2 linked regions of the Arthrobacter crystallopoietes genome follow. The main gene of each other region encodes a partner of the protein of the gene in region 2 in a complex. Links are inferred from orthologs where the notes say so. Each region holds a gene or a part of one and is shown on either strand. Other genes may lie near its edges.

Evidence for each region. Proteins that work in one complex are often made in the same cells at the same time.
Region 1: sucB (region 2) and AC20117_RS21785 share a complex: the UniProt entries of both Bacillus subtilis proteins name them as parts of the 2-oxoglutarate dehydrogenase (OGDH) complex. The link is inferred for Arthrobacter crystallopoietes from one-to-one orthologs.

What each region holds. Positions count from the first base shown.
Region 1 is NZ_CP018863.1:4,735,140-4,740,071, reverse strand. What follows is about bases 601-4,932. They hold AC20117_RS21785 (multifunctional oxoglutarate decarboxylase/oxoglutarate dehydrogenase thiamine pyrophosphate-binding subunit/dihydrolipoyllysine-residue succinyltransferase subunit), read right to left. Parts: upstream 4,620-4,932; coding sequence 801-4,619; downstream 601-800. Other genes in these bases: guaB1 (GMP reductase), read left to right, coding at 4,915-4,932; AC20117_RS21790 (GDSL-type esterase/lipase family protein), read right to left, coding at 601-717. Also shown: AC20117_RS24395 (50S ribosomal protein bL37), read right to left, coding at 1-2; more of AC20117_RS21790, read right to left, coding at 118-600. UniProt on the Bacillus subtilis protein: E1 component of the 2-oxoglutarate dehydrogenase (OGDH) complex which catalyzes the decarboxylation of 2-oxoglutarate, the first step in the conversion of 2-oxoglutarate to succinyl-CoA and CO(2).
Region 2 is NZ_CP018863.1:3,774,526-3,778,712, forward strand. The notes cover bases 538-3,522. They hold sucB (2-oxoglutarate dehydrogenase, E2 component, dihydrolipoamide succinyltransferase), read right to left. Parts: upstream 2,915-3,522; coding sequence 1,160-2,914; downstream 538-1,159. Other genes in these bases: AC20117_RS17405 (hypothetical protein), read right to left, coding at 628-987; lpdA (dihydrolipoyl dehydrogenase), read right to left, coding at 3,034-3,522. Outside these bases: AC20117_RS17400 (OsmC family peroxiredoxin), read right to left, coding at 20-451; more of lpdA, read right to left, coding at 3,523-4,187. UniProt on the Bacillus subtilis protein: E2 component of the 2-oxoglutarate dehydrogenase (OGDH) complex which catalyzes the second step in the conversion of 2-oxoglutarate to succinyl-CoA and CO(2).

The sequences.
Region 1 (4,932 bases), 960 kb from region 2 along the record:
ATAGCTGCCTCCTTACCTGGATGAAAAAGAACTGCGTACCAGTCTCCCACATCCGTCCATGCACGCCTAACCGGTGACGGCGACTGAAGCGGGTTGGCCGGCGGACTGGGGGTGGAGTCAAGCGGGCTCGGGCAGTTCCAGCCAGCTGTACCAGCCGCGGTGGAGGACCAGCCAGGCGATCAAACCGTAGCCGGCCTGTCCGGGAGCGCCGCCGTTAGCGGCAAGATCCGTGCGCCACTGTTCGTGATTGAGCAGGGGAGTGAAGGTATCAACGTAGACATGTTTGCGGCGGGTGGTGACATCACCGAATGCGGCCGACAGCTCGGCAAGGCGTTGGTTGCGCTCGGCATCGAGGCCGGGCGGCGGACCGACGACGAAGGCTTTGACGCTTAACTGAGCCGCACCATCAAGAATGTTGGCCAGGTTCAGCCGGCTCCGGGCCGTCGTCAGCTCCAGATCCAGGTCGCGGTCGGACAGTCCGATAACGAGCCGGTTTTCATAACCGTCATCAAACCGGCGTCCTGCCTCCTGCAGCCAGCGTCCGGCAAGTTCCTCCGTGCCCTCGTTTGGCGACGCCAGAGTGAACGATTCGAGGCTGGCCGGCGCGGGATTGGTACGGGCCAGAGTCCGTCCGAGCCAACCGAGGGCGCGCTGATCACCGGTACCGGCAAGGAGTTCGTCGCCGACAGCGGCGATCCTGATTTTGCGTTGCTCCACAAGATGCTTTCTGGTTGGTTAGGGCAGGCCTCTGGTTAAAAAGAAGTGGGTGGGGTGTCTGTGCACCCCACCCATCATCTTACTTACTTGCGCTCAAACACCTTTTTCACGAGGACATCCTGCTCGACAGCGTGCCGCTTGGCGGAACCTGTTGAGGTAGCGGCGGACGCGGGGCGCGAAACCAGACGAAGGCTCGTGTCCACCCTCTGCGGGAGCATCATTCCAATAACCGGCCACGGCCCCTGGTTGGCGGGCTCGTCCTGGGCCCAGACCACCTCGGCGTTCGGATACTTGGCCAGTTCGGCCTCGATTTCCTGGGCCGGCAGCGGGTATAGCTGCTCGACCCGGACCAGAGCAGTCTTGGTGTCGCCGTTCTTCTGGCGGGCAGCCAGCAGGTCGTAGTACAGGCGGCCCGATACCAGGACCACCCGGTCGACTTCCCCTGCGTTCAGTTCCTGGACCTCCGGGATGACCGGCTGGAAGCGGCCCTCCGTGAAGTCCTCGACATTGGCGGCGGCAGCCTTCAGGCGCAGCAGCTGCTTGGGTGTGAAGATGATCAGCGGCTTCCGCGGACGGCTGTAGGCCTGGCGGCGCAGCAGATGGAAGTGCGACGCCGGGGTGGTCGGATTGGCCACGATCATGTTGTCTTCGGCGCACATCTGCAGGAATCGTTCGATGCGAGCGGACGAGTGGTCCGGTCCCTGGCCCTCATAGCCGTGCGGCAGCATGAGGACCAGCGAGGAACGCTGTCCCCATTTCTGCTCGGCCGAGGAGATGAATTCATCGATTACCGTCTGTGCGCCGTTGACGAAGTCGCCGAACTGCGCTTCCCAGATGACCAGCGCATCCGGCCGCTCAACCGAGTAACCGTATTCAAAGCCCATGGCCGCATATTCGGAGAGCAGCGAGTCGTAGATCCAGAACTTCGCCTGGTCTTCGGACAGCTGCGTCAGCGGTGCCCATTCCTTGCCGGATGACCGGTCATGGAAGACGGCATGGCGCTGGACGAACGTACCGCGGCGCGAGTCCTGGCCAGCCAAACGGACCGGAACACCTTCCATCAGCAGGCTGCCGAAGGCGGCAATTTCGCCGAAGCCCCAGTCGATGCCGCCTTCACGCGACATCTGTTCGCGCTTCTCCAGGAGCGCCTTGAGCTTGGGGTGCACCGTGAAGCCTTCGGGAATGCTGACGTGCGCCTTGCCGATTTGGGCGAGCACCTCGGTGCTGACAGCGGTGCTGGTCGGTACGCGGACCTCGTCTTCGGCCTGCTGTGACAGCGGGCGTTCGATGTCCGAGACGGCGGCCGCGTCCTTGGTGACAACCGGAATCGGCGAGGTCTGGGCGGCATGCGTTTCGGCGAAGACCCGTTCCAGACGTTCCTGATAGTCGCGCAGCGCCTGGTCGGCCTCGTCCTGCGTGATGTCGCCGCGGCCGACGAGGGCTTCGGTGTACAGCTTGCGGGTGGAGCGCTTGGCTTCGATCAGGTTGTACATCATCGGCTGGGTCATCGAGGGATCGTCGCCCTCGTTGTGCCCGCGCCGGCGGTAGCAGACCATGTCGATGACAACATCCTTGTGGAAACGCTGGCGGTAGTCGTACGCAAGCTGCGCCACCCGGACAACGGCTTCGGGATCATCCCCGTTGACGTGGAAGACCGGCGCCTGGATCATCTTGGCTACGTCGGTGGAGTACACCGAGGAGCGCGATGCGTGCGGCGAGGTGGTGAAGCCGACCTGGTTATTGACGATGACATGCACTGTACCGCCGGTGCGGTAGCCGCGGAGCTGGGACAGGTTGAGTGTCTCCGCAACCACGCCCTGGCCCGCGAATGCCGCATCGCCGTGGATGATGATGGGGAGCACGCCGAACGCACCGTCGCCCTGGTCGAGACGGTCCTGCTTGGCACGCACGATGCCTTCGACGACCGGATCAACGGCTTCCAAGTGGGAGGGGTTGGCCGCGAGGTAGACCTTGGTCTCATTGCCGTTGTCCGAGGTGAAGGTGCCCTCGGTGCCGAGGTGGTACTTCACGTCGCCCGAGCCCTGAACGCTGCGTGGATCCTGCGTCCCCTCGAACTCGCGGAACACCTGGGCATAGGTCTTGCCGGCAATGTTGGTCAGCACGTTCAACCGGCCGCGGTGGGCCATGCCGATGGCCACTTCGTCCAGGCCGTCGTCGGCGGCATCCGAGATCACTGCGTCCAGCAGCGGAATCAGGGATTCGCCGCCTTCCAGCGAAAAGCGCTTCTGGCCCACGAACTTGGTCTGCAGGAACGTTTCGAACGCCTCGGCGGCATTGAGCTTGCCCAGGACGCGCAGCTGCTCTTCGCGGCTGGGCTTCGCGTACGGGCGCTCCAGTTCGTCCTGGAACCATTTACGTTCTTCAGGATCCTGGATGTGCATGTACTCGATGCCGGTGGTGCGGCAGTAGGCATCGCGGAGCACACCGAGGATGTCGCGCAGCTTCAACCGGGACTTGCCGCCGAAGCCGCCTGTGACCCACTCGCGGTCCAGATCCCACATGGTCAGGCCGTAAGTGAGGATGTCCAGGTCAGGGTGCTTGCGCTGGACGTACTCCAGCGGGTTTGTGTCCGCCATGAGGTGTCCGCGGACCCGGTAAGCGTGAATGAGCTGCTGGATGCGGGCAATCTTGTTGACCTGCAGTTCTACGTCAACCTGGTTGTCCGGACGCCAGCGAACCGGCTCGTACGGAATTCGCAAAGCCTCGAAGATCTCGTCGTAGAAGTCCTGCTCGCCGAGCAGCAGCGACTCTACGAGGCGTAGGAATTCGCCTGAGCCGGCGCCCTGGATGACGCGGTGGTCATACGTGGAGGTCAGCGTGATGATCTTGCCAACGCCCTGCGCGGCGATGGTCTTCTCGCTTGCCCCGCGGAATTCGGCGGGGTATTCGAGGGCACCGACGCCGACGATGGTCGCCTGGCCCTTGGACAGCCGGGGGACGGAGTGGACGGTACCGATGCCGCCCGGGTTGGTCAGCGAGGACGTGGTGCCAGCGTAATCGTCAGCGGTCAGCTTACCGGCGCGGGCGCGCTTGATGAGGTCCTCGTAGTTATGCCAGAACTCCGCGAAGTTCATGGTTTCGGCCTTCTTGATGTTCGGAACAACAAGCAGGCGGGTGCCGTCGGGCTTGGGCATGTCGATCGCGATGCCGAAGTTGACGTGGGCCGGCTGGACCGCAACGGGCTTCCCGTCGACCTCGTCGTAATGCACGTTCTGGCTGGGGAACTGGCCAAGTGCCTTGATGACCGCGTAGCCGATGAGGTGGGTGAAGGAGACCTTGCCGCCGCGGGCGCGGGCCAGATTCGAATTGATGACCACGCGGTTGTCGATCAGCAGTTTCGCCGGCACAGCGCGTACCGTCGTAGCCGTCGGAACGCTCAGGCTCTGGTCCATGTTGGTGGCGATGGCCTTGGCCGGGCCGCGCAGGACCGAGATCTTGTCTTCCTCGGTCTGGGAGTTGGGCGAAGACTTCGGCAGCTGCGCCGGGATGGGAGCCGTTTTCGGCTCGGACTTGGCGGCCGTTTCGGCGGCGGCGGGCACGGCCTTGTCCTTGGAAGTATTGGGGGCAGGCTCGGCATCCGCAGGGATCCGCTTTTCCGCACTGCGGTTGTTCGCGGTGGTTTCGGCGGAAGCTGCCGGGGTGCCCTTGGGCTCCTTGACTACCGGCAGTTGGCGCGTCTGGGGGTCGGTTTCCTCCCTTGCAGCGCGCGGCGCGTTGCCATTAGCGGTTTGGGTTGAGCCGGCGCCGGCCGATTCGAAAATGCTCCACCATTTCTTGTCCACCGAGTTCTTGTCCTGGAGGTACTGCTCGTAAATTTCGTCGACGAGCCACTCGTTACCGCCGAATTCCTCGGGTAGACGAAGATTGGGATGCTCTGGCACTTGTTATACGCCTCTTCCATGTGTTGCCGCTTGCCCTACAGACCACACGCTGCGGCCCATGGCAACAATCTGCTGCAGTCGTCACGGGCGCGTGAGGTGCGTTTGGACGCACCGGGTCTGGACCTCTAGCCAGTCTAATGACACATCCGCTGTGCAGGCCAATCTCATACGATTGTTTTGAAACCAATGTGACGAAGCGCCAACAGACCCCGTCAGAAGCGGTGCACCGGTGATTTGGCTCGGCGTCGTAGACTCGTGCTGTCGTTGCCTGCACGTCGATTTTCAGGAGCAGAACATGCAGTTCATCAATCAG
Region 2 (4,187 bases):
TTGAAGCTGTCGCAGCCGGCTAGCTGGCCAACGTTGCTTCGACGGTGATGCTGGGAACCGAAGCCAGTGCACCCGATACGGGGCAGGTGTCCTTGGCGCCGGTGGCCAGGCGCTGGAAGTCCTCGTTGCTGATGCCCGGGACGGTTGCATCCACGGTCAGGCGGATCTCGGTGATCCCGGTGCCCGGAACGAAGTCAACGGCGGCCGACGTCTTGATGCTCTCGGCGGTGGTCCCGTTTTCCTTGAGCATGTTGCTGAACTGCATCGAGTAGCAGGTGGCGTGGGCAGCGGCCAGCAGTTCCTCCGGGCTGGTCTTGCCTTCCGCCTTTTCCGCGCGGGCGTCCCACGTCACGTCGTAGGTGCCGAGGCCGGAAGTGTCCAGGGAAGTCTGGCCGGATCCGGTGAAAAGGTCGCCCTTCCATACGGTGTGGGCCGAGCGGGTTGTAGCCATGTGCACTCCTTGGGTCGGAACTGATTCGGATGATCCTACTGTGCGGGCAGCGGCCACTGGCCGGTGCCTTCGTCTTCATCCTAGGGTGCGGCAGAATCGTTTGCCACCACGTTGCGTCCGGTATGCAAACGGCCGGCACCCCGGAGGGATGCCGGCCGTCGGATAAACTCCGCGGATCAGTTCCAGAGGGTTGCGAGGGCGATGTTGAGCAGGGCCAAACCACCCACGGCATGCGCCAGGCCGGTGGAGATGGGTTCGTTGGCCTTGTACTTGCGGCGGCCGATGAAGGCCAGCACACCGACAACCAGGGCGATGACGAGCTTGATGCCAAGCTTAATGTAGTTCGGGTCGGTGAAGTCATCGGGCATGGCCGGGATGAGCCCCATCATGATGACGCCGGTGATCAATTGGAGCATGGCGCCGTCGAACTGGCGCGGGTGGACGGTCGGCTTCTTCATGTTGCCGATCCAGATGCCCACGATCATGGCCGCACCTACGACGTGCAGAAAGACAAAAATGCTGTAAAGGATCTCCATGGCACTTAGCTTATCGGCTCTGAGCAGGGAATACGCCGCGCCACGGAGCCTCAGGAGACAACTTTTCTACGAACTGTAGTAGGAACCCGCCGGAACTGTGCCGTTAAGCCGACGACGGCGGCGGGTGACGTTCGCTGGAACGCCACCCGCCGCCGTCGTTGTCCGGACCTTGCTAGAGACCCAGGTCAGCCTCGAACGCGCCCTCTTCCAGACGGGTGCGCAGCGTCTGCAGGAAGCGTCCTGCATCGGCGCCGTCGACCAGGCGGTGGTCGTAGGTCAGCGACAGGTACATCATGGAGCGGATGGCGATCGAGTCGTCACCGTTCGCATCGGAGACCACAACCGGGCGCTTGACGATCGCACCGGTGCCGAGGATACCTACCTGCGGCTGGTTGATGATCGGGGTGTCGAACAGGGCACCCACGCTGCCGATGTTGGTGATGCTGAACGTACCGCCGGACAGCTCGTCCGGGCCGATCTTGTTGGTCCGCGTGCGGTCCGCAACATCGGCGATCTTGCCGGCAAGGCCGGCCAGGTTCAGGTTTCCGGCGTCGCTGATGACCGGGACGAGCAGACCCTTGTCGGTGTCCACCGCAATCGCCAGGTGCTCGGCGTTGTGGTAGGTGATTTCCTGCTTCTCTTCATCGTAGGAAGCGTTCAGCTTGGGGTGCTGCTTGAGCGCTTCCGCAACCGCCTTGGCGATGAACGGCAGGAAGGTCAGCTTGGCGCCGTTCTGCTCCTGGAACGAGTTCTTGGCCTTGGCGCGAAGCTTGGCAACCTTGGTCATGTCCACTTCGTGGACCTGCGTGAGCTGCGTGGACACATCCAGCGACTCGCGCATGCGGCGGGCAATGACCTGGCGGATGCGCGGGGCCTTCTCCACCGTGCCGCGCTTGCCGGCACCGGCTGCCGCCGGAGCGGACGCCGCGGCCTTGCCTGCCGACGGAGCGGCCGGGGCAGCAGGAGCCTTGGCTGCCTCGGCAGCGGAGAGCACGTCCTGCTTGCGGATACGTCCGCCGACACCGGTGCCCTGCACGGAGGACAGATCGATGCTGTGCTGGTTGGCCAGCTTGCGCACCAGCGGAGTCACGTAGCCGGCGTCCGAAGTGCCGGCACCTTCTGCAGTCTCGGCCTGGGCCGGGGCTGCCGGTGCCTTCTCAGGAGCGGGGGGCGCTGCCTGCTTGGTGGGAGCTTCTTCCTTGGCCGGGGCAGGCTGTTCGACCGGTTCCTCGCGCTGCTGCGCAGGTGCGGCGGCAACGGGCTCTGCCTCTGCCGGAGCCGCCTGGGCGGGGGCGCCTGCGCCGGAGCCGATGACGGCGAGGACGGAGCCGACCTCGGCGGTCTCGTCCTCGTTCACCCGGATTTCCTGCAGCGTACCCGCTACGGGGGAGGGAATTTCGGTATCGACTTTATCCGTGGAAACCTCAAGCAGCGGCTCGTCGACGGCTACCTCTTCGCCGACCTGCTTCAGCCAACGGGTGACGGTGCCTTCAGTGACGCTTTCACCCAGCGCAGGGAGCGTAACTTCGGTGCCCTCGCCCGAGCCGGATGTGCCCTTGGCGCCGGATTCGGCGGCCGGAGCCTCCTGCTTCGGAGCCTCTTCGGCGGGAGCTTCCTGTGCGGGTGCCTCCTGAGCCGGGGCCTCCTGTGCCGGAGCGGCCTCGGCCGGGGCAGCATCGCCGGAACCTGAACCGTCGCCGATGCGGACCAGTGCGGCGCCGACGTCGGCAGTTTCGTCTTCGGCGACGAGGATTTCCTCGATAACACCCGCAACCGGGGACGGGATCTCTGTATCGACCTTGTCGGTGGAAACTTCGAGCAGGGGCTCGTCTACTTCTACCCGGTCACCGACCTGCTTCAGCCAGCGGGTAACGGTACCTTCGGTGACACTCTCACCGAGGGCGGGCAAGTTCACGGTTTCAGACATTTCGTCCCCGTTCTCCTTAAATCTGTTTTCTCCGGTCCAGCTCTGGTCGGGCTGGGGAATCTTGTTTTGAGCTTAGTGCACCCCGCCTCAGGACGGAGTGCACTAAGCAGGGGGTCTGGCTAACCGTGAAGCGGCCGGCCGGCGAGGGCCATGGCGGCCTCGCCGAGGGCCTCGTTCTGGGTCGGGTGTGCGTGGATCAGGGCAGCGACGTCCTCGGGGTAGGCTTCCCAGCTCACGATCAGCTGCGCTTCACCGATCTGCTCGCCGATGCGGCCGCCGATCATGTGCATGCCGACGATGGGGCCATCCTTCTGGCGGACCATCTTGATGATGCCGCTGGTGCCGAGGATGGAGCTCTTGCCGTTGCCGGCCAGGTTGTATTCGGCGGTTTCGACGTTCTCCTTGCCGAACTTCTCTTCAGCCTGCGGCTGGTTGAGCCCGACGGAGGCGATCTCGGGCTCGCAGAAGGTCACCTTCGGGATGTTGATGTCTTCAACGATCGCCGGGTTGTTGCCGGCGATTTCCTCTGCCACGAAGATGCCCTGCTGGAACCCGCGGTGGGCCAGCTGGACGCCGGGAACGATGTCGCCGACGGCGTAGATGTTGCCCACGCCGGTGTGGCAGCGCTCATCGGTGATGACGAATCCGCGGTCCACGGTCAGGCCGGTTTCCTCGAAGCCCAGGCCCGAGGTGCTGGCACCGCGGCCAACCGCCACGAGCAGCAGGTCGCCATCGAAAGTCTTGCCGTCGGCGAGGGTGACGACAACGCCGTCGTCGTTCTGTTCTACCTTTTCGAAGAAGACGCCGGTGTTGGACTTGATGCCGCGCTTCTTGAAGGAGCGCTCCAGGACCTTAATGATCGAGGGGTCCTCGTTCGGAACCAGGGAGGGCAGGCCTTCGACGATGGTGACGTCCACACCGAACGACTTCCAGACGGATGCGAACTCGACGCCGATGACGCCGCCGCCGAGGATGACTGCCTTCTTCGGCAGCTCCGTCATTTCCAGCGCTTCGTCCGAAGTGATGACCTTGCCGCCGATTTCCAGGCCGGGCAGGGTCTTCGAGTAGGAGCCGGTGGCCAGAATGATGTTCTTGCCCGTGTAGGTGGTGCCGTTGACCTCGACGGTGTCTTTACCGGTGAGCTTGCCCTCACCCTCGATGACGGTGATGCCCTTCATCTTGATCAGTCCGCTCAGACCCTTGAACTTGCCGGCGACGATGCCGTCCTTGTAGGCCTTTACAGCGTTCATGTCGATCGAATCCAGGGTCACGT